Regions from separate parts of the Streptomyces sp. NPDC051963 genome, predicted to be linked through region 1. Evidence: predicted binding sites of a transcription regulator. Region 1 holds the regulator's gene; each other region holds the start of a gene.
What was found. Region 1 encodes HspR, which represses chaperone genes until heat shock. Its sites were predicted from a motif close to TTGAGNNNNNNNNNCTCAA; they were not measured.
Positions count from the first base shown of each region.

Region 2: dnaK (molecular chaperone DnaK) is a predicted target of HspR. The motif match lies at 4,117-4,135, and genes of this name have one in related genera.
Region 3: lon (endopeptidase La) is a predicted target of HspR. The motif match lies at 1,965-1,983, and genes of this name have one in related genera.

Region 1 covers NZ_JBIUCC010000005.1:494,624-502,266, reverse strand. The annotation lists gene ACIHFB_RS23005 (cellulose 1,4-beta-cellobiosidase) at 1-1,327, shown strand, start outside; gene ACIHFB_RS23000 (hypothetical protein) at 1,397-1,678, opposite strand; gene ACIHFB_RS22995 (amidase domain-containing protein) at 1,696-2,412, opposite strand; gene ACIHFB_RS22990 (DNRLRE domain-containing protein) at 3,099-5,072, opposite strand; gene ACIHFB_RS22985 (heat shock protein transcriptional repressor HspR) at 5,351-5,800, opposite strand; gene dnaJ (molecular chaperone DnaJ) at 5,806-6,984, opposite strand; gene grpE (nucleotide exchange factor GrpE) at 7,030-7,643, opposite strand, start outside.
Region 2 covers NZ_JBIUCC010000004.1:72,693-80,335, reverse strand. The annotation lists gene ACIHFB_RS17105 (hypothetical protein) at 1-1,322, shown strand, start outside; gene ACIHFB_RS17100 (OsmC family protein) at 1,388-1,816, shown strand; gene ACIHFB_RS17095 (hypothetical protein) at 1,940-3,316, shown strand; gene ACIHFB_RS17090 (glycerophosphodiester phosphodiesterase family protein) at 3,323-4,072, shown strand; gene dnaK (molecular chaperone DnaK) at 4,182-6,050, shown strand; gene narI (respiratory nitrate reductase subunit gamma) at 6,069-6,791, opposite strand; gene narJ (nitrate reductase molybdenum cofactor assembly chaperone) at 6,788-7,282, opposite strand; gene narH (nitrate reductase subunit beta) at 7,282-7,643, opposite strand, start outside.
Region 3 covers NZ_JBIUCC010000007.1:258,776-266,418, reverse strand. The annotation lists gene lon (endopeptidase La) at 1-1,942, opposite strand, end outside; gene ACIHFB_RS29225 (sulfatase) at 2,250-3,728, shown strand; gene ACIHFB_RS29220 (rhomboid-like protein) at 3,841-4,563, opposite strand; gene ACIHFB_RS29215 (spermidine synthase) at 4,770-5,447, shown strand; gene ACIHFB_RS29210 (response regulator transcription factor) at 5,572-6,312, shown strand; gene ACIHFB_RS29205 (ATP-binding protein) at 6,309-7,415, shown strand.

The sequences.
Region 1 (7,643 bases):
CTCCGCGGCCGTGAGTTGCGCATCCCCCGTCTTCAAGCGCCAGTTCTTCGCGAACACCACCTTCTCGGGCACCCCCAAGAAAACGGACTGCGACAGCGCGATCGACCAGACCTGGAGCGGCGCCCCCGCCACCGGCCTGCCGAGCAACAACTTCGGCGTCCGCTGGACCGTGACGCGGGACTTCGGCTCAGGCGGCCCCTTCAGCCTCAATGCCTCGGGGTTGGACGGCATCCGCGTCTACCTCGACCCGGGTACGGACAACGCCCGCAAGATCAACCTCTGGAAGAACGTCTCGACGACCGTCTCCAAGACCGTCAACGTGACGATCCCCTCCGGCAAGCACACCCTGCGCATCGACTACGTCAACTGGACCGGCAGCGCGAAGGTCAAGTTCGGCTATAAGCCCCGTACTTCGGCGAGCGTCGACAAGGTGAAGCCGCTGCCCCCGACGGGCACTTCGGTGTCGTACGACACGGCCACGGGCAAGGCCAAGCTGACCTGGGCGAAGAACAAGGAAATGGACCTCGCGGGGTTCCGGATCTACCGGCGGGCCAAGGGCGGCTCGTACCCCGGCCCACCGCTGGCGACGACGGCTTCGACGTCGTACACGGACTCCACCCTCCCGGTGACCGGCGCCGCCTACGAGTACTCCGTCCGCGCCTACGACAAGGCCGGCAACGCGTCGTCGGGGACGGCTCCGCTGACCGTCACCACGGCCGACCGGACGGCGCCGGGCGTGCCCGGTTCGCTGAGCACCGTCTCCGAGCCGGAGGGACTCCGGGTCGGCTGGGGCGCTGTCGAGGGTGCCGTGTCGTACCGGGTGTACAGGGCGGCCACCGCGGACGGGACGTACACGCGGGTCGGGAGCGCCTCCGGGGTCTCGTACGTGGACACCTCGGCCGCCGAAGACGGCACCTACCACTACCGGGTGACCTCCCTCGACGCGGCCGGCAACGAGTCCGCGCTGTCCGCCGCCGTCAGCGGCACGCGCAAGGACCTCACCCCGCCGCCCGCGGTGACCGGGGTGACCGTCACCCCGACCGAGTACGGCTTCCATGTGACCTGGGACGCCAACCCGGCCCCCGACCTGGCGAGTTACGTCGTGCGCAGGGGCGAGCTGTGGGGGGACGAGGAGCAGCGGATCTGCTCCCTCTACCCGGGCTACCACGTGGGCCCGGAGGCCACCTCGTACGAGTACCAGACCGTCCCGGACGGCGAGAAGTCCTGCTTCATCGTCGACGCCGTGGACGACGACGGGAACTCCTCCTTCCAGTGGACCGGCGAGGCCCAGATCGTCATCGCGACCGAACTGGACCTGACGCAGTAGGTCGGAAAAGCCGGGCCCATGGATACGGGCCCGGCTTCCTTTACCGGTGGTGCTTCTACCGGTAGTGCTTCACCAGAGGGAGATGTACGGCGACATCGCCGGGTACCACGCCAGCGCGAGGCACGGCAGCAGACACAGCCGTGCCGCGGTGAGCGACCAGCCCACCCGCCGGGGCCACAACTGCTCACGCGAGACGAGGGCCAGGGTCAGCAGGAGCGAGACCGCGAGTCCGACGCTGGACCACTCCATGTACGGAACGTCCGCGAGGAAGACGTACGGGTCGTCATGCCAGGTCCACAGGGTCCGGGCCACGAGCAGGGTCAGGACCGCCTCCGCAGCGACGATCCACACCCAGGCTCCCCGCCGCATCAGTACCACTCCGGCTTGGGCCGGTAGATCCAGATCTTCATCTTCGGCTCGGCGGCCTTCTGGGCCGACAGGGCCCGGTACTTGTAGTTCTTGTTGTGCTGGGTCACATAGATCTTCCCGTTGCTGATCTTGCTGATGATCGAGGCGTGGTCGACCTTCCCGTCGTTCTTCCAGTCGTAGAGGATGATGTCACCGGTGAACGCGTTGCTCGTGTTCCGCTTGGAGTGCAGCATGTGCCGCTCCATGAACGTCTTGAGGTAAGCCGCGTTGATCCACGTCCAGGTCTCCTCGTGGATCCAGTTGCTCGGCTTGCGCCACCAGTAGTCCTTGCTCTTGTGGTTCTCGTCGCCGGAGCCCTTCATCCTGATGTCACCGCCCAAGTGCATCACCCGGGAGACGAAGTTGGTGCAGTCCGAGCCATACATGGCCGGCGCGTTCCAATTGGTCACGGCCCAGGTGGCCGCTCCCGTGCGCAGGTAGGTACCGGCCTGAAGGGCGTCGAAGGAGACCGTGGTGGCGGTGGTCTCGCTGCCGTCGTCCGTGGAGTCGCCGTCGAACGCCGAGGGTTCGAGGCCGTCCGCCTGAAGGTCTCCCTCGACGGCGTTGGCGAAGTCGTCCAACGCGGCGCCGGTCGGCCGCACCACCACCTCCTTGGCGGCCGCGGTGACCACGGAGAGCAGTACCGGCTCCGCACCGGCGGAGAAGGTGTAACGCATCTCGGTCTGGCCGGTCTGCTCGGTCGGGTCGGCGGTGGCGGTGCTGACGTCGGTGACGATGGTGTCCGAGGTGTGCACCGTCGCGCGCAGGGTGACCTTCGTCCCGTCGGCCGACGGGATGGCCAGCACATCGGTGAACGTGGCATCGGGCGAGATGTTGTCCGAGTCGTCCTCGGAGCCCGCGACCCGCTCCCGCAGCAGCGCTTCCTGGTCCTTGGCGAGACGGTTGACGAACTGGGCGCCGTACGCGCTGTTCGCGGCGGCGTCGTTGGCGTCGACATAGCTGCCCTGGACGAGGCCGCCCCGGGCGAAGTGGTAGGCCTGCATGGCCGTCGAGTACGCGTCCGTACCGCCTGTCACGGCCGCCGGCACGATGCCGCCCGACGTGGCGGTCGGGCCGGTGCCGTAGGCGTTCTTACCGGTCACCTTGAAGGTGTAGGTGACGTCCCCGGCGTCCGCGTCGAGGTTGTCGAAGACCGCGGACAGGCCCGTGGTGGTCTTGGTGCCGACCGTCGTGCCGTCGTTGGCCGTCGCGGTGACGGTGTAGGTGACCACGTCGGTCGCCTCACCGGTGAACTCCGCCGCGGACCAGGTCACCAGGGCGCCGTGCTCGCCGGGCACGGCCTTGAGGTCGGTGACCGCCTCGGGCGCGGTGCCGGTGGTGCCGGAGCTCCCGGTCTCCTCGGTCACGTCCAGCGTGAACGTCTGCAGCGCGGTGTAGGCGGAGCACACGCCGTCCGCGCAGGCTCGCATCTTCCAGCGGTAGGTGGCGCCGTCGGTGAGCAGCCCGTCCGACACCTTCGCGACGGCCCGGTCGCCGTCCTGGACGGCGGCGGTGAGGGGCTGGCCCACGGCGTTGCCGGCGGCGTCGTAGAGCAGGTACTCGGCGGACACGGCACCCCGGCCCGCGGCCGTGACGACGCCGGTGAGCAGCGGGGTCGTGGTCTGGACGGCACCGGTCGCGAGGTCGGTGGGCACCTCGGGCGCGGGGCCTTTGAGGTGTCGACCATGAAGGTCTTCCAGGCGCTCCAGGCCGTGGAGTAGTCGCTCCCGTCGTAGGCACGGGCCCGCACCCTCAGGTGCTTGCCGTTGGGCAGCGGGTTCTCCACCGGTAGGGCGAGGGTGGCGACCTCCATGGTGTCGACGTAGGGGGTGTCCGTGGTGAGCGTGTACGTCGTGTCGTTGTACGCCGGGTCCGGCTCGATGGCGTACTGGGCGCGCGCCCGCTGCGGATCGCCGTCGTTCACCAGGGTCGACAGCACGGGCGTGGTCGAGGTGATCACGTTGGTGCCGGTGACCGGCGCCAGGGCGGGCGCGGCCGGCACCTCGGGGTAGGAGTTGTACGTGATCGTCAGGTGCGGTTCCGTAGAGCCGTCGCCGGAGACGTGGTTGGCGGAGTGGAAGCGCCGCCAGGTGGAGGAGTCGGTCTCGTCGACACCGCGGACCAGCAGGCCGTGGTTGGCCGTGCCGCTGGTCCACGCCCTGACGATGGTGTCGATGTCGAAGTTCATCGTGCCGGCCGGGCAGTCCGCGGAGTAGCCCTTGGCGGCGGTGTTGATCACCTGCCCCGTGGTGGTGGCGGCGGGCGGATCGGCCCAGGTGACGGTGGACGACGACCAGGACTCGGTGATCCGCCGCACGGCCGTGCCGGTGCCCACCGTGCAGGCGGAGGACCAGTACGAGTACAGCGCCAGGTTGGTGTCGATGACGTGGACGCCCTCGTAGCCCGCGAGATCGAACTTCAGGAACGAACGCGCCACGGTGGTACCGGCGTTGTACGTGCCCGACTTCAACTCGGTCGAGGAGACCTGGGAGTCGGGGTAGTTGGTGGCGACCCAGGTGTCGGTGGTGACCGCCAGGGTGCTGGTCGGGTCGACGGTGACCGGGTACGTCAGGTCCTGCGTGAAGTAGTCGGCGTCCGGGCGCAGTACGAGGGTCTGGGCGCCGTCGGCCGCGGTCTCGATCTCGGTGTCCACGGCGGCGAGATGCTTGGACTCACCGGACTTCTTGCCCACCGAGGAGTCCCACATCATCGGCGCCGGGGCCTCGGCGACCAGCTTGCCCGCCTTGTTCTTCAGCAGCAGGTGTCCGGAGTCCGCCTCGGACAGGGTCAGGCCCTTGAGGATGACCGGGATGCGGTAGGTGAGGTCGCCGGTGGGCGCCTCGTCGAGGAGGACGTTCTGGGAGAAGCCCTGCTTCAGGGCGGTGACCGTCAGGGTCTGGCCGTCGCCCAGGTCGTAGGAGGCGGTGTCCTCCTTGACGGTCGGCGTGGACAGGGTGTCCTCCCAGCCGAGCGCCATGGAGGCGCCGCCCTCCGAGACGGAGGCCAGCTTCTTGTCGCCGCCGTCGGAGACGGTGATGTCGGCGGCTGCGGCCTCGGGCTCCAACGCGGCGCCCTCGTCGGCGAGTTCCGTGTCGATGTGCTGCCAGGAGCCGTCGTCCTGCTGGACCCGCACCGGCCCGGCGTACGACTCGGCGGTCAGCGTGCCGTCCGGGTTCACATACACGGAGGAGGTCTCGGTGCGCTGGGAGACCAGCTCGATGCGCCGGTTCCGGATCTTCGCGTTGCGCCGGGCGGCCTGCTCCTCGCTGAGGCCCAGCAGCTCGGCTATGTCCGGGGCGGCGTCGCCGAGGGTGACGGCCTGGGCGGGACTGTTCACGATCTCGTCGCTCTGCGCCGGGAAGGGCGCGACCGACGGGTCACCGGCCAGGAATCCGGGCCAGCGTCATCGCCGCCGCGGCCTGGATCCACCGTCTTCGGTTGGTGCGTTGCACTCCAACTCCTTTGGAGAGTCCCCTTGATGCTTTCCGGGGGTGGAGCGCAAGATATACAATTGATCTTCGAAAAATCGCGGATCTGTGATCGAAAGGTGATCACGACGTGGAGAGGGCCGGGAGGTTCGCCAACCTCCCGGCCCTCTCCACACGTCCGCGTCGGTCAGTCCGACTGCCGTCCCTTCGGCCGCCACACCACCAGCGCGCTGGTCTGCTGGACCTCCTGGTACGGGACCAGGTCCCGGCGGTAGGAGGCATGGACGGCCGCTTCCCGCTGCTGCATCGCCGCCGCCGCGCCGTCCAGCGCGGCCTGCATCTCGGACATCCGGGCCTGAAGCGCCGCGACCTGGTTCTCCAGTTCGATGATGCGCTTGATGCCGGCCAGGTTGATGCCCTCGTCCTGCGACAACTGCTGCACGGTGCGCAGCAGTTCGATGTCGCGGGCCGAGTAGCGGCGGCCGCGCCCGGCGGTGCGGTCCGGAGACACGAGGCCCAGACGGTCGTACTGGCGCAGTGTCTGCGGGTGCAGGCCGGACAGCTGGGCCGCCACCGAAATGACGTAGACCGGGGTCTCCTCGGTCAGCTCATACGGGTTGCGTCGACGGCCGTCCATCTCCATCAAGCTCCCTTCGCTGCCTGGAACAGCTCAGCCCGCGGATCCTCGCCCGCGGTCGCCTCGCGATACGCCTCGAGTGCGTCACGAGCCTTCCCCGTCAGGTCCTTCGGGACACTCACCTCGACGGTGACCAACAGGTCGCCGCGTGTGCCGTCCTTGCGGACCGCGCCCTTGCCCCGCGCCCGCATGGTGCGGCCGTTGGGCGTGCCCGGCGGCAGCTTCAGGGTCACGGGCGGGCCGCCCAGCGTCGGGACGCGGACCTCTCCGCCCAGCGCCGCCTCGGTGAACGTGACCGGCACGGTCACCGTCAGGTTGTCGTCCTTGCGGCCGAAGACCGGGTGTACGTCGACATGCACGACGACGTACAAGTCGCCCGCCGGGCCGCCCCGTTCGCCGGGTGCGCCCTTGCCGCGCAGACGGATGCGCTGGCCGTCCGACACCCCGGCCGGGATGCGGACCTGCATCGTGCGCGAGGACTTGGCCCGGCCGCTGCCCTTGCAGACCTCGCAGGGGTTCTCCGCGATCAGACCGCGGCCCTTGCAGTCCGGGCAGGGGTCCGTGAGGGAGAAGCCTCCGCCCGAGCCCCTGGCCACCTGGCCGGTTCCCACGCACGTCGGGCAGACCCGCGGGTTGCCGTTCGCGTCGCCCGTGCCCGAACAGGCCTTGCAGGGTGACTGCGAGGACATCCGCAGCGGGACCGTCGCGCCCTCGATCGCCTCGGTGAAGCTGAGGGTGACCTCGGACTCGATGTCCTGGCCGCGCCGCGGCTGGGTGCGTGTGGTGGCGCCGCCGCGGTTGAACAGGCCCCCGAAGACGTCACCGATGCCGCCGCCGAAGCCGCCGGCGTTCGCCCCGCCCTGGGTGCCGCCTCCGAAGAGGTCACCCAGGTCGAAGTTGAAGTTGCCGCCGCCCGCGCCGCCCGGCCCCGGACGGAACCCGCCGTTGCCGAAGAGGGCGCGTGCCTCGTCGTATTCCTTGCGCTTCTTGGGGTCGCCGAGTATGTCGTTCGCCTCGGAGATCTCCTTGAAGCGCTCCTCGGCCTTGGCGTTGCCCTTGTTGGCGTCCGGGTGGTACTCGCGGGCGAGCTTCCGGTACGCCTTCTTGATCTCGGCCTCGGTGGCGTCCTTGGGGACGCCGAGGACCTTGTAGTAGTCCTTCTCGATGAAGTCCTTGGTGCTCATCCTCGACGTCCCTCCTCTCTCGTCGCTCTTGTCGTCAGTTCAACGTCAGCCCTCGTCCGGGCCACCGCTCTCCTTTTCGTCCGCGGCGGACGTCTCCGTCCCGTCCTCGGCCTTGACCGTCTGCGCACCCGGCTGGGGCTCGGCGACGGCCACCCGCGCGGGGCGGATGGTGCGCTCGCCGAAGCGATACCCCGGCTGGAGAATCGCGACGCAGGTCGTCTCGGTGACATCCGGCGCGTAGGAGTGCATCAGCGCTTCGTGGATCGTCGGGTCGAAGGGCTCGCCCTCCTTGCCGAACTGCTGGAGTCCCATCTTCGCCGCGACGGTCTCCAGCGACTCCCCGACGGACTTGAATCCGCCGACGAACTCGCCGTGGTCCCGGGCGCGGCCGATGTCGTCGAGCACGGGCAGGAGCTCGGTCAGGAGGTTCGCGATGGCGATCTCCTTGACCGCGATCCGGTCACGCTCGACCCGGCGGCGGTAGTTCGCGAACTCGGCCTGGAGCCGCTGGAGGTCCGCGGTGCGCTCGTTGAGCGCCGTACGCACCTGGTCCAGCTGGGCCAGCAGGCCCGCGTCCGCGTTCACGTCCCCGGCCGGGGCCGCCCCCTGTTCGGGAGCCGCCTTCGGCTCGGCGTCGTCAGGGGTCGCGCCGGAGGGGA
Region 2 (7,643 bases), on a different contig from region 1:
GCGGCGACCCGGACCAGCTCCTGGTGCCCTGGGACACCTGGATGGGCGGCGCGCCGAAGAACTGGCAGCTGGAGTTCGCGCACGCCCTCACCCGCACCGTGGCCACCGCCATGGACGTGGCCGGCGGCCGCCGCAACTCGATGCGCGGCGGACCCACCCGGCTCCAGCCCTGGGAGCGGGCCCTGAGCTGGTTCGTCTCCTCCTACCCGCTGCTCGGTGGGATCGCGGCCGGCATCACCCTGGTGGCCGACGCCGAACTCGCCCGCGCCCACGGCATCTCCGTCGCCGCCGTCGACGCGCAGGCGGCCGAGATATACGTCAATCCCCTGCGCGAACTCGACGACGAGGAATGGCGCTTCGTCCTCGCCCACGAGATGCTGCACGCCGCCCTGCGCCACGGCGACCGCTGCGGCCCCCGCGACCCCTATCTGTTCAACGTCGCCTGCGACTACGTCGTCAACGGCTGGCTGAACGAGATGCAGGTCGGCCTCATGCCCGACGGACTGCTCCACGACCCCGACCTCAAGGGCCTGGCCGCCGAAGAGGTCTACGACCGCATCGCCGTCGACCTGCGCCGGATACGCCGGCTGTCGACCCTGCGCGGCAAGGGCGTCGGCGACATCCTCGGCGGACCGCTCGGCAGCCCGCGCGACTACGTCGACCTCGACGAGTTCTACCGCCGTGGCCTGTGCCAGGGCCTCGATCTGCACCAGGGACAGGAGCGCGGACACCTGCCCGGCGGGCTGATCGAGGAGATCCGCGCGCTGAGCCATCCACCGCTGCCGTGGGACGCGCAACTGGCCCGCTGGTTCGACGAGTTCGTACCCCGTCCGGAGCCGGTGCGGTCGTACGCCCGTCCCTCGCGCCGCCAGTCCTCCACCCCCGACATCCCGCGCGCGGGCCGGTACTTCCCGCCCGAGGAGATCGCCCGCTGCACCTTCGGCGTCGTCCTCGACACCTCCGGCTCCATGGACCGCACCCTGCTCGGCAAGGCGCTGGGCGCGATCGCCTCGTACGCCGAGGCCCGTGACGTACCGGCCGCGCGCGTCGTCTTCTGCGACGCGGCGCCGCACGACGCCGGTTTCGTACCGGTCACCGAGATCGCCGGACGGGTGCGGGTGCACGGCCGCGGCGGTACGGTCCTCCAGCCGGGCATCGACCTGCTGCACCGGGCGGACGACTTCCCGCCGGGCGCTCCCGTCCTGGTGATCACGGACGGCTGGTGCGACACGCTCCGGGTGCGGCGCGAGCACGCGTATCTGATTCCCGAAGGCGCCCGACTGCCGTTCACCGCGCGAGGACCGGTGTTCCGCGTGCAGTAAGCCGGAATGTGATCGGATGGGGGCCAGGGAACCCCGCACAGGGACCACACGTGAAAGGAAGAACAGTGGCAACCACGCGCTCCGCACACACCGTCTGGGAAGGCAACCTGCTCGAGGGCAATGGGGTCGTCACCTTCGACTCCTCCGGTGCCATCGACGAGCAGCCGGTCACGTGGGCATCGCGCGCCCAGGACGCGAACGGCAAGACCAGCCCCGAGGAGCTGATCGCCGCCGCCCACTCCAGCTGCTTCTCCATGGCCTTCTCCAACATGCTCGCCAAGGCCGGTACCCCGCCCACCAAGCTCGTCACCTCGGCCGACGTCAACTTCCAGCCGGGTGAGGGCATCACCGGCATCCACCTCACCGTCGAGGGCACGGTCCCGGGCATCGACAACGACACGTTCGTCGCCACCGCGGAGGAGGCCAAGGTCGGCTGCCCCGTCAGCCAGGCACTCACCGGCACGACCATCACGCTGTCGGCGAAGCTCGCCTGAGGCGTCCGCCTCGTCCCGACGTCGCGCAGGCCCGCCCCGAGCCGGGGGCGGGCCTGCGCGACGCTCGGTTCACGGCCCCGGACCGGGGTATGTAGATGACGCTGAGATGTCGGAAGGACTTCGATGTTGCCGGGAACGTCCAGCAATGGAACGGCGCTTGACTCCGCCACTCGGGAACTGACCCGCATCATCCTGTTATTCAGCCTCGCCGGACGGGTGCGGCCGGACAGCGCCGATCTGGGCGGTCTCGTCGACCGCCTCGACTTCGGCCGTTTCACCCCGCATCTGACGACCAGCGAGGCGGTGCTGCCCGTACCCGTGCTGGCCGACACCGTGGCGCCCGGCGACCTGGGGCTGCCGCACGGGGACCACGGCCTGTCCCTCGCGTCCGTGGGGATCCTGGTCGTCGCCACCCCGCGCGGCGACGCGACACTCGTCGTGGACTGCGGCTTCCAGGGCGAGACGGACGCCGGGGCGGTCGCCGCCTGGCTCGCCGCCACCTGCTTCGACCGCGCACGGCTCACGCTCCGTTCACGGCCCCTGCTGGAGGTGCTGAGCGAACGGCTCGACCTGCCCGAGCCGCTGGACTTCGGACAGAACGTGCACCAACTCGTCTTCCCCGGCGGCCGGTTGCTCCGGGAGCTGCTGGACGCCGAGCCCGGGCGGGACCTGCTGCTCAACGAGATCATCTACCGCGCCAAGCTGCCCCGGCACCCCGGAGCCCCCCTCGACGTCAGCGTCCCGCCCAACCTCAGGAACCACGGCGTGACGCTGTCCGCGCACGGCCGCGGCGTCTCCGTGCAGGCGGGCTGGGCCCCGCACGTGGAGAACGGCCTGACCCTGGTCGCCGTCGGCATGATCTCCGCCCTGGCCGTCCTCCAGCGCACCCGGCTCGCCGCCTTCGACATGATGCGGCGCAACGAACAGGCGCTCACGGACTCGCCGTCCGAGGTGCGCACGCTCATCTCCCGGCTGTCGACGGGCGTGAACGAACTGCAACTGGACCTGGCCTTCGGCGTGGAGGCCTACGTCGACAGCCTGCTGATCCCGGAGATGCTGATGGAGGGCTTCCAGTCCTCGCTGCGGGACACCCTCGGCATCCGCGACAGCCTCGACAACTCCGCGCGCATGGTCGAGCGCCTCACCTCCGTGATCAACGCCCGTTCCGCCGCCCTGGACGCCGCGCTCGCGGAGCGTGACGAACACCGAGACCGCACCGTCTCCGCCCTGGTCGCAGTGGCCACGCTGATCGCCCTGCCGCCCACCCTGCTGCTGGCCTTCTTCGGCGTGAACGCGACGAACGTGGACGACCACCACTCCATCCTCGACCTACGGGAGTACGGACTGGCGTACGCGCTGGCCTGGATTCCCTTCGTCGTCCTGGCCGTGATCGGATACATCCTGCTCAGGCGGGTCAGCGGACGCTCCGGCTCGCTGCTCGACCCGTCCGACGACGGATCGGTTACGGTGCCCGCACCGCGTTCCTCATCCGGGAGTTGACTGTCCATGTCGCGACGACCCGCCGTATCGGCACACAAGGGAGGGTCCGAGCTGGCCGCCGCCGCCACCTGGGAGGCCTATGAGGACGCGATCGCCTCGGGTGCCGAGTACGTCGAGTTCGACATCCGGCGTACGGCGGACGGCGTCTTCGTCGTCTACCACGACCCCCGGGTCGACCACACCGGCCCGCTGCTCTCCCGGATCACCCACGCCGAGCTGAGCGAGCGCGCCGGATACGCCGTGCCGGTCGTGGACGACGTCATGGCCCTGATCGCCGGGAAGCTGATCGGGCACCTCGACCTGAAGGAGGTGGGCGAGGAGCGTGAGGTGATCGACCGGGCGGTCGCCCTGCTCGGCGAGGACGGATTCGTGGCCACGACGCTGGAGGACCGTTCCGTCGCCGCCATCTCACAGGCGTTCCCCGGCGTGCGCACGGCCCTGTCCCTGGGCCGCAACCGCAAGGAGCTCGGGTGGGCCCGGCTGCCGATGACCCGGCTGGGCGAGCTGTTCCCGATGCGCCGGGTGCGCGCCTGCGGCGCGAGGGGGGTGGCCGTGCACCAGCGGCTCGCCCGCGCCAACGTACTGCGCGAGGCCGCCCGCAACGGCCTCTTCACCATGGTGTGGACGGTCAACGACGACGACCTCCTTCAGACCTTCCTCGGCGACCCCCGCGTCGACGTGCTGATCACCGACCGACCCCGGCGCGCGGTTGCGCTCCGCGGGGAGCCGCGGGAGCCTGAGCGCACGCTCAGCTAGCCGGCGCCGAGGCTGCCGCCCCCACCCGCTGGGTACCCGTCCCATTGACAAGAGCGCACTCAAGTTTTGTGCTGGAGTGCGGGAGCGGCCCTGGCGGAAGGGGACAGCGATGGCACGTGCGGTCGGAATCGATCTCGGGACCACGAACTCGGTGGTGGCCGTCCTGGAGGGCGGCGAACCCACTGTCGTCGCCAATGCGGAGGGCGCGCGGACCACACCGTCGGTGGTGGCCTTCGCGAAGAACGGCGAGGTGCTCGTCGGTGAGGTGGCCAAACGGCAGGCCGTGACGAACGTGGAGCGCACCGCCCGCTCGGTGAAGCGGCACATGGGCGACGGGGACTGGCGCTTCCCTGACCAGGGCGACATCGACGGCACCCGCTACCGGGCGCAGGAGCTGTCCGCACGCGTCCTTCAGAAACTGAAGCGGGACGCCGAGTCCTACCTCGGCGAGGACGTCACCGACGCGGTGATCACCGTACCGGCGTACTTCGACGACGCCCAGCGGCAGGCCACCAAGGAAGCCGGGGAGATCGCGGGCCTGAAGGTGCTGCGGATCATCAACGAGCCGACGGCCGCCGCCCTCGCCTACGGCCTCGACCGGGGCGAGGAGCAGACCGTGCTCGTCTTCGACCTCGGCGGCGGCACCTTCGACGTGTCGCTGCTGGAGATCGGCGACGGCGTCATCGAGGTCAAGGCCACCAACGGCGACACGCACCTCGGCGGTGACGACTGGGACCAGCGGATCGTCGAGTACCTGATCAAGAAGTTCAAGGGGCAGAACGGCATCGACCTCGGCAACGACAAGATGGCCGTGCAGCGGCTGCGCGAGGGCGCCGAGAAGGCCAAGATCGAGCTGTCGTCGTCCTCCGAGACCACGATCAACCTGCCCTACATCACCGCCTCCGCCGAGGGCCCCCTCCACCTCGACGAGAAGCTCACCCGCGCCCAGTTCCAGGAGCTGACCGCCGACCTCCTCGACCGCTGCAAGACCCCCTTCCACCAGGCGGTCAAGGACGCCGGCATCAAGCTCTCCGCGGTCGACCATGTGATCCTCGTCGGCGGCTCCACCCGGATGCCCGCGGTGACCGAGCTGGTCAAGGAGCTCACCGGCAAGGACCCGCACAAGGGCGTCAACCCGGACGAGGTCGTGGCGGTCGGCGCCGTCCTCCAGGCAGGTGTCATCCGCGGCGACGTCAAGGACGTCCTGCTGCTCGACGTCACCCCGCTGTCCCTGGGCATCGAGACCAAGGGCGGCATCATGACCAAGCTCATCGAGCGCAACACCACGATCCCGACCCGGCGTTCGGAGATCTTCACCACCGCCACCGACAACCAGCCCTCGGTCGGCATCCAGGTCTACCAGGGCGAACGCGAGATCGCCGCCTACAACAAGAAGCTCGGCGTCTTCGACCTCACCGGACTGCCGCCCGCCCCGCGCGGGGTCCCGCAGATCGAGGTCGCGTTCGACATCGACGCCAACGGCATCATGCACGTCTCCGCCAAGGACCTCGCCACCGGCCGCGAACAGAAGATGACCGTCACCGGCGGCTCGGCCCTCCCCAAGGACGACATCGACCGGATGATGCGGGAGGCCGAGCAGTACGCGGAGGAGGACCGGGGGCGCCGGGAGGCCGCCGAGACCCGCAACCAGGCCGAGCAACTCGTCTACCAGACCGAGAAGTTCATCCGGGAGAACGAGGACAAGGTCCCCTCCGAGACCAGGTCGGAGGTCGAGTCCGCGATCACCGAACTCAAGGAACTCCTGGAGCGCAACGCCGAGACCGGCGAACTGCGCACCGGCGTCGAGAAACTCGCCACCGTCAGCCAGAAGATGGGCCAGGCCATGTACGCCCAGGCCCAGGCCCAGCAGACACCGCCGGAGGGCACCGAGCAGCCCACCGGACCGCAGGACGAGGAAGGCGTGGTGGACGCGGAGATCGTCGACGACGACAAGGACCAGAAGGGCGGGGCGGCCTAGGCCTCGGAACCCGCCCCGTCAGGACCCCGCCCGCTCCCAGCCCCGTCGCTCCGGGCGTGGTCCCAGCTGGTTCAGATCACGGCTGCGGTAGACGATGTACGGCCGGAACAGGTACTGCACGGGCGCGCTGAACATATGCACCAGGCGGCTGTACGGCACGAACGCGATCAGGGCCATGCCGATCACCGCGTGGATCTGGTACAGCACGGGCACGCCCGCCATCCGTTCGGTGTCCGGCTGGAGGGTGAACAGGCTGCGGGCCCAAGGGGCGATGGACTCACGGTAGTTGTAGCCGTCGCCGGAGGCGTGGGTGAGCTTGGCGACCATGCCCAGCGCGATCGCGGCCAGCAGGACGACGTACATGACCTTGTCGTTGACCGTCGTCGCGCGGAAGACCGGCGCATGGGTGCGGCGGCGGTGGATCAGGAGCACGATCCCGGCGACCGTGAGGAGGCCGGCCGCGGTCCCGCCGTACAGGGAGAACAGGTGGTAGGTGTGCTCGCCGACGCCGATCGCGTCGGTCCACGACATCGGGATGAACAGGCCGACGACATGGCCGGCGAGGACGAACAGGATGCCGTAGTGGAAGGCCGGGGAGGCGATGTTCAGCAGCTTCGACTCGTAGATCTGCGAGGAGCGCGTGGTCCAGCCGAACTTGTCGTAGCGGTGGCGCCAGACGAGGCCGGCGACGAGGAGGACGACGGCGACGTACGGCAGGACGCCCCAGAGGAAGACGGTCATGAGCGTGCTCCGGTGCGGGCGGGCGGCAGGGTCGCGCACACGGCGTCCAGGACGCACGCGTACGGGGTGCCGAACTCGGTGAGCCGGGAACGGAGTTGTTCCAGGGCTCCGCGGTGCTCGGTGAGCAGGTCGGTGTTGCCGGTGCGGGACGCGAACTCCAGGACCGCGGGCAGGAAGTCCGGCAGCTCCTCGCCGGTGAACTCCAGGCCGTGGGCACGGTAGATGTCCTTGAAGCGGACCAGGGACATGCCCCTGCGCCGGGTGTCCCCGTCGCTCCACCAGCTCAGATACAGGCTGTGGCGGTTCTTGAAGTCGAAGACCTGGACATAGTGCGCGGCCAGGACCTGCGGATCGGTCAGCGCGGCGTGGTCGGTGAACTCCCGTAGCTGCGGGGCGGCTTCGCGCAGCAGCGGCAGCCGGGCGCGGAACTCGTCGTCGGGGTAGGTGAGACAGAGCGCCGCCGCCTGATAGAGCATCTCGAATCCGGGCATCAGACCTCTCCCTCCTTGTCCGAGGTCTGCCGATGGCGCAGCGCGTGGAAGTTCTCCACCGACACCAGCGGCAGATGGGTACGCCCCCCTGAGTCCTGGCCGAACGGCCCGTCGCCGCCCATGCCCGGCCCGCCGTCGACGTCGAGGCTGCACCCGTCCGGGAGCGCGGACTCCTCCAGCCGCCGGGCGTCCCCGACGGCGGCGGTCGGGATCACATACCGGTCCTCGTACTTGGCGATGGCCAGCAGCCGGTACATCTCCTCGATCTCGTCGGGTCGCATGCCGACGGCGGCGGGGACGACCGGATCGGGCATCTCGCCGAGGTTGATCGCCCGCATATGGGCACGCATCGCGGCGAGCT
Region 3 (7,643 bases), on a different contig from region 1:
TCAGACCCGCCGCGCCCGTCTCCGGGTCGGCCAGCGACGCCTCCACGAACAGGACGTCACCGCCCGCTCCGGTGACCGCGAGGCCGGTGGCGACACCGGGGACCGCCGTACGGCGCTCCGCCGGGTCCTGCGCGGACTCGGGCACGTGGTGCGGCCGCCCGATCAGACCGCGCAGGTCACCGTCCCCGACCGTGAACGGCAGCTCCCGCTCGCCCAGTTCGTGCTGCGCCGCCACCTTGCGGAGCAGCCGTGCGATGGACCGCTCCAGGGTGCGGACGCCCGCCTCGCGTGTGTACTCGCCGGCGAGCTTGCGCAGCGCGCCCTCGTCGATGACGACCTCGTCCTTGTTCAGGCCGGCCCGCTCCAGCTGACGCGGGAGCAGGTGGTCGCGGGCGATGACGATCTTCTCGTCCTCGGTGTAGCCGTCGAGGCGGACCAGTTCCATCCGGTCGAGGAGGGCCTCCGGGATGGCCTCCAGGACGTTCGCCGTGGCGAGGAAGACGACATCGCTCAGGTCGAGTTCGACCTCGAGGTAGTGGTCGCGGAACGTGTGGTTCTGGGCCGGGTCGAGGACCTCCAGGAGGGCTGCCGCCGGGTCGCCCCGGAAGTCCGAGCCCACCTTGTCGATCTCGTCCAGCAGGACGACCGGGTTCATCGAACCGGCCTCCTTGATCGCGCGGACGATCCGGCCGGGCAGCGCGCCGACGTACGTACGCCGGTGGCCGCGGATCTCGGCCTCGTCGCGGACGCCGCCGAGGGCGACGCGGACGAACTTGCGGCCCATGGCGTGGGCCACCGACTCGCCGAGGCTGGTCTTGCCGACGCCGGGCGGGCCGACGAGGGCCAGGACGGCACCGCCGCGCCGCCCGCCGACGACTCCGAGCCCCCGGTCGGTACGGCGCTTGCGCACCGCCAGGTACTCGGTGATCCGCTCCTTCACGTCCTGAAGGCCCGCGTGCTCGGCGTCCAGGATCGCCTGGGCGCCCTGGATGTCGTACGCGGCATTGTCATCGGTTCGCTCGTTCCACGGCAGTTCGAGGACGGTGTCCAGCCAGGTGCGGATCCAGGAGCCCTCCGGCGACTGGTCGCTGGACCGCTCCAGCTTGTCGACCTCCTTGAGGGCGGCCTCGCGGACCTTCTCGGGCAGGTCGGCGGCCTCGACACGGGCGCGGTAGTCGTCGGACTCCTCACCTTCCTGCTCGCCGTTGAGCTCGCGCAGCTCCTTGCGTACGGCCTCCAGCTGGCGCCGGAGCAGGAATTCGCGCTGCTGCTTGTCGACGCCCTCCTGGACGTCCTTGGCGATGGTCTCGGCGACGTCCTGCTCGGCGAGGTGGTCGCGCAGCTGCTGGGTGGCGAGCTTGAGGCGGGCCACCGGGTCACCGGTCTCCAGGAGTTCGATCTTCTGCTCGGTGGTGAGGAAGGGCGAGTAGCCGGAGTTGTCGGCGAGGGTGGAAACATCGTCGATCGCCTGCACGCGGTCGACGACCTGCCAGGCGCCGCGCTTGCGCAGCCAGGCGGTGGCGAGGGCCTTGTACTCCTTGACCAGTTCGGTGACATGCCCCGGCAGCGGCTCGGGCACGGCCTCGTCGACCCTGGTCCCCTCGACCCACAGTGCGGCGCCCGGCCCGGTGGTACCGGCGCCGATCTGCACACGTCCGCGTCCACGGATGAGGGCGCCCGGGTCACCGTCGGCGAGCCGGCCGACCTGCTCGACGGTGCCGAGCACACCGGTGCTCGGGTAGGCCCCGTCGACGCGCGGCACCAGCAGGACCTTCGGCTTTCCGGGCTCTGATCGGGCGGCGGCCTGTGCGGCCTCCACCGCGGCACGCACATCGGCGTCATTCAGGTCCAGCGGCACCACCATCCCGGGCAGCACGACCTCGTCATCGAGCGGCAGCACGGGCAGGTTGAGTGTTACGGGGGTGGTGGACTCGGCAGCCATGATCGTCCTCTCGACAATGAAGTTGAGCTATGCCGACTCAATGCTTGTGAGCCCCTCGTTGTTCCCCAAGCCTCGTTCGCTCTGAGCGATCACCCCGATTCGCGAGGTCACCGCCATCGCGGGGGCCCACCCCCCTGGCCGGAGCGCGCCGACGCCCTCTGCCACAACACCGCAAGGCCGCCGCGACATCCCCGCAATACCGTTCACAGGAACCGTCCGCACACTGCAAGCTCGCTCACAGACTGTGGGAGCGTCCGAACGGGGACGCATGGGGATGCACGGGGATCAACGGGGACTTGGGGAGCACATGACCGAGGGACATCGACGTGCGCCGGCACGGCGTGCGGTGATCGCGGGGGCCGCGGTGGCGGCGACGGGGGCGGCGATCCCGATCATCGCGAAGGCGACGGACGGCGGCAGCGACCCGGCCGCGGGCCCGGCACACACCGCCCGGCCCGTCGTGAGCAGGGCGCCCGCACCCGCTCCCCGCCGTCGCCCCCGCCCCGGCGACCGCCCCAACATCCTTCTCGTCCTCACCGACGACCAGCCCAAGGAAACGGACTGGGCGATCCGGCAGACCGTCGACTGGCTCGGCGGACAGGGCGTGACCTTCGCGCGGGCGCATGCGAACACGCCCCTGTGCGCGCCGTCCCGCGCCTCGATCATGTCGGGCCGGTACGCCCACAACCACGGGCTCCTTGACACCCGCCACCCGTACCGTCTGGACCAGCACACCACCGTCCAGCGCCAGTTGCACGAGGCCGGCTACCGGACGGGCCTGTTCGGCAAGTACCTCAACTACTGGCACACCGGCGACGATCCCCCGCACTTCGACGAGTGGCTGCTCCAGGAGCCGGTCAGCTACTACAACGGCCACTACAACGACAACGGGACGGTACGGAACATCCCGGGCTACAACACGACCGTCATCAAGGACCGCGCCCTCGCCTTCATGGAGAAGTCCCGCACCGACGACCGCCCCTGGTTCGCGTACGTCGCCACCCGCAGCGCGCATGAGGTGAACATCCCGGAGCAGAAGTACGCCCGCACCCGCGTGCCCGAGTGGGAGGGCCGGCCGTCGGTGTTCGAGTCGGACAAGGCCGACAAGCCGCGCTTCCTGCGGAAGGCCCACCACTCCTTCGCCCAGGGAAAGGCCCTGCGCACCAGCCAGCTGCGCACGCTGCTCTCCGTGGACGACGCGATGCGCGACTTCCGCGACCAGCTGCGGGCGCTGGGACAGCTGGAGAACACGCTCGTGCTGTTCACCAGCGACCACGGCCTGTGCTGGGGCGACCACGGCTGGCTGCGCAAGTCGGTGCCGTACCGCCCGAGTCTGGAGGTGCCGTTCTGGCTGTCCTGGCCGGCCGGCCTGACCGTCGGCACCGACGACCGTCTCACCGGTCACGTCGACATCGCGCCCACCCTCCTGGACGCGGCCGGCATCACCCCGGACACCCCGCACGACGGCCACTCCCTCCTCGACCTCGGCAACGACCGCGACCACCTGCTCGCCGAGTGGTTCTGGAACCGCCAGGACAAGAAACCGATCCACACCTGGGCGTCCTACATCGGCAAGTCCCAGCAGTACACGGAGTACTACCGCGGCCGCCTCGACTCCGAGGGCCGCCCGAAGGGCAGCGGCGAGGTCATCTTCCGCGAGTACTACGACCTGGACACCGACCCCTCCCAACTCACCAACCGCCTCCACGGAGCAACCCCCGAGGAGGAACGCAGACTCGGCATCCCGGCACTGGCGAGCGGACTGACCGCGGCACGCAAGGTCTGAGCGGAACCAATGAACCCGGGCCCACAACAGCGCCCCGTCAGGGGCGCGGGGAACTGCGCGACCAGCCCCCACCGGGCCCGCGGACAACGAACCGCCTACTCCAACGCAAAGCTCAGCGCCGCGCCCCGCGCCGAACCGTCGGCCACAGCGCGATCCCGATCCCCAGCGCGATCAGATGCCCCCACTCGGACATCGGGTCCGTGAACGCGACCAGGTCCTGGACCAGCGTCCAGCCGAACAGACCCACCAGCGGCCACCGCACCCACGGCGTCAGCAGACCCGCCACCGCACCGACGCCCGTCGCGACGCCGAAGCTGATGCCGTAGTCGAGCCGGTGGAGGGAGCTGTCGGGCAGATGGCCGACCAGGACCGCCAGTCCGATGGGGACTTCGGTCGCGAGGGTGGCCAGCACATGTCCGGCCAGGAAGACACAGGCCGTGCGGGCCCCGCCGATCCGCCGCTCCAGCGCGGTGAGGACGAGCAGGAAGCCGATCGCGTACGGCGACACCAGCCCGCCCGCGACCCACAGCGCACTGGCCAGCAGCACGAACACCGGCGTGCGGACGAGGTGCGCCACGTCGGTGCTGGAGCCCTGGAGAAGGGCGTGGACGACCGACGGGTCGGCGTATTCGATGATCAGCGAGGTGCCCGCGAGCACGGCCGCGAAGGCGAAGGTGAAGGGGGTTCCCGTGGGGGTGGGCAGCACTCGCCACGGACGTAGAGGGCGCTTTCGGGGAGCCGCCGGTTCCGGTGTCCGCTGGCGCGGCATGCCGTTCAGCAGCCCGGAGACCTCGGGAAGGGCATCACGAGGCGTCGTCGGCGCGATCCGTTCCACCGTGAGACGCTCCTTCCCTTTCACTCCACCCTCCGCGCCCCCGCGCGCCGCTGTCTGTGACGGGCACCACCTCGCAGCCGATTCACACCCAACTCTCAGGCAACGGCCGGTATCTGCCCGCGGCGGCGTCAGGCACGTTCATGTCTCGTCAACACGATGTCCGTAATTCCATCAACCATTCGTCAGGGAACTGTCAGGATGGGCCGATGCCCACCGCATACGACCTGCCCGAAGTCCTGGACCGTCGTGAGGGCCCGCACGGCGAAGTCGTCCTGCGCCGCCACGGCGAACTGCTCCAGATCATCGCGAACGGCTGCTTCCTGATGGACACCTCCGACGGACGCTCGGAGCGCCGACTGGTCGACGCGGCACTCGACGCCCTGGACGAGCGGAAGCGGCCGAATGTGCTGATCGCAGGCCTGGGCGTCGGTTTCTCGCTCGCGCACGCCGCGGAGAACCCCCGCTGGGGCCGCATTACCGTCGTCGAACGCGAACCGGCCGTGATCGGCTGGCACCGCGAGGGCCCCCTGTCCGCGCTGACGGCGAAGGCTCTCGCGGATCCCCGCACGGAGATCGTCGAAAGTGACGTGATCCCTTACGTCAATGAGATTTCCGACACGTATGACGCACTGTGCCTGGACATCGACAACGGCCCCGACTGGACCGTCACCGAGGGCAACGGCGGACTGTACTCACCGACCGGACTGGCCAGCTGCGCAGGGGCGTTGAGGCCATCGGGCGTACTGGCCGTCTGGTCCGCGAAGCCCTCTCCGGAATTTGAAGGAACCCTATGGAATGCCGGTTTCCAGCGGGTGCGTACCGAAGAGATCCCCGTTGCCCGGGGCGTTCCGGACGTCGTGCATGTTGCCGTCCGGCCTGGATAGCAAATGGTCGGTGACTCCCCGTACTCTGCTTCCCTGGCGCCGATCATTCAAGCGTCAATCGCAGACATGCGCAGTCATAAGGGATCACCCCACGGATTCCGGAAAGCAACTTCAGGGGCGGGCGATGGAGCAGACACACACCTCCCACAACGGCACGGCGACGGCCACCCCGGGCGCACAGCGCCGGGTGCTGGTGGTCGAGGACGACCCCACGATCGTGGACGCCATCGCCACCCGCCTGCGTGCCGAAGGGTTTCTTGTACAGACGGCGGGCGACGGCCCGGCCGCCGTCGACACGGCCGAGGCCTGGCAGCCCGATCTGCTGATCCTCGACATCATGCTGCCGGGCTTCGACGGCCTGGAGGTCTGCCGGCGCGTGCAGGCCGCGCGGCCGGTGCCGGTGCTGATGCTCACGGCACGTGATGACGAGACGGACATGCTGGTCGGGCTCGGCGTCGGTGCCGACGACTACATGACCAAGCCGTTCTCGATGCGTGAGCTGGCGGCACGGGTGCATGTGCTGCTGCGCCGGGTGGAGCGGGCCGCGGTCGCGGCCTCCACGCCGCGCAGCGGCATCCTGCGCCTCGGCGAGCTGGAGATCGACCACGCGCAGCGCCGGGTGCGGGTCAGGTCCGAGGACGTGCATCTCACGCCCACCGAGTTCGACCTGCTCGTCTGCCTGGCGAACACGCCGCGTGCGGTGCTCTCCCGTGAGCAGCTGCTCGCCGAGGTGTGGGACTGGGCGGACGCCTCCGGCACCCGGACCGTCGACAGCCACATCAAGGCGCTGCGGCGGAAGATCGGCGCCGAGCGGATCCGCACGGTGCACGGCGTGGGTTATGCGCTGGAGACGCCGACGCCATGAGTGACGGGCCGGCTCCGCGGAGAGGCCCCGGGGAGCCCTGGGGCGGAGTGAGTCCGTTCTCGATCAAGACCAAGCTCGGTGCGCTCGTCGTCATTTCGGTCCTGATCACCACCGGCCTGATGATGATCGCGATGCGTACCGAGACGGAGCTGCGCTTCATCACGGTCTTCTCGATGATCGCCACGCTGCTCATCACGCAGTTCGTGGCGCACTCGCTGACCGCGCCGCTGGACGAGATGAACGCGGTGGCCCGGTCGATCGCGCAGGGCGACTACACACGCCGGGTGCGCGACAACCGGCGCGACGAACTGGGCGACCTGGCCGAGACGATCAATGTCATGGCGGACGAGCTGGAGGAGCAGGAGCGCCAGCGCAAGGAGCTGGTGGCGAACGTCTCGCACGAGCTGCGCACTCCCATCGCGGGCCTGCGCGCCGTCCTGGAGAACATCGTCGACGGCGTCACCGAGGCCGACCCGGAGACCATGCGGACGGCCCTGAAGCAGACGGAGCGGCTCGGCCGACTGGTCGAGACCCTGCTCGACCTCTCCCGCCTGGACAACGGCGTCGTACCGCTGAAGAGGCGGCGCTTCGAGGTGTGGCCGTATCTGTCGGGCGTGCTGAAGGAGGCCAACATGGTCGCCTCGGCCCGCGCGGGCATCGCTTCCGGCTCCGGCAGCCACACCCGTACGGACGTCCATCTGCACCTCGACGTGTCCCCGCCTGAGCTGACCGCGCACGCGGACCCCGAGCGGATCCACCAGGTCGTCGCCAATCTGATCGACAACGCGGTCAAGCACAGCCCGCCGCACGGCCGGGTGACCGTGAAGGCCCGGCGCGGGAACCACCCCGAGTCACTGGAGCTGGAGGTCCTCGACGAGGGGCCCGGGATCCCCAGGTCGGAGTGGCACCGCGTGTTCGAGCGGTTCAACCGGGGAGCCGTCAACCGCCCGCACGGCCCCGGCAGCGACGGCGGCACGGGACTGGGTCTGGCGATCGCCCGCTGGGCGGTGGATCTGCACGGCGGACGGATCGGTGTGGCCGATTCCGAGCGAGGTTGCCGGATTCTGATCACCCTTCCGGGCGAGCCATCCATGCCAAGTTGACGTAAAGTTCGAAGCGGAGCCCCAAGATCCACGTCGGTCCCGGTCCATGGACACGTGTGATCAGGCACACACCCGCGCCCTGATCGCGCCGGGTCGTGATCGAGCCATCCCTCCCGCGCCGGAACCACGCTTGTTTCCCGCCATTTCCACCCCCGAAACGCTCGGTTCAATGTGACTTACACGACGATGAGCAGGCCCGGACTGACCTTCCGTGCCATGGGGGCGTAG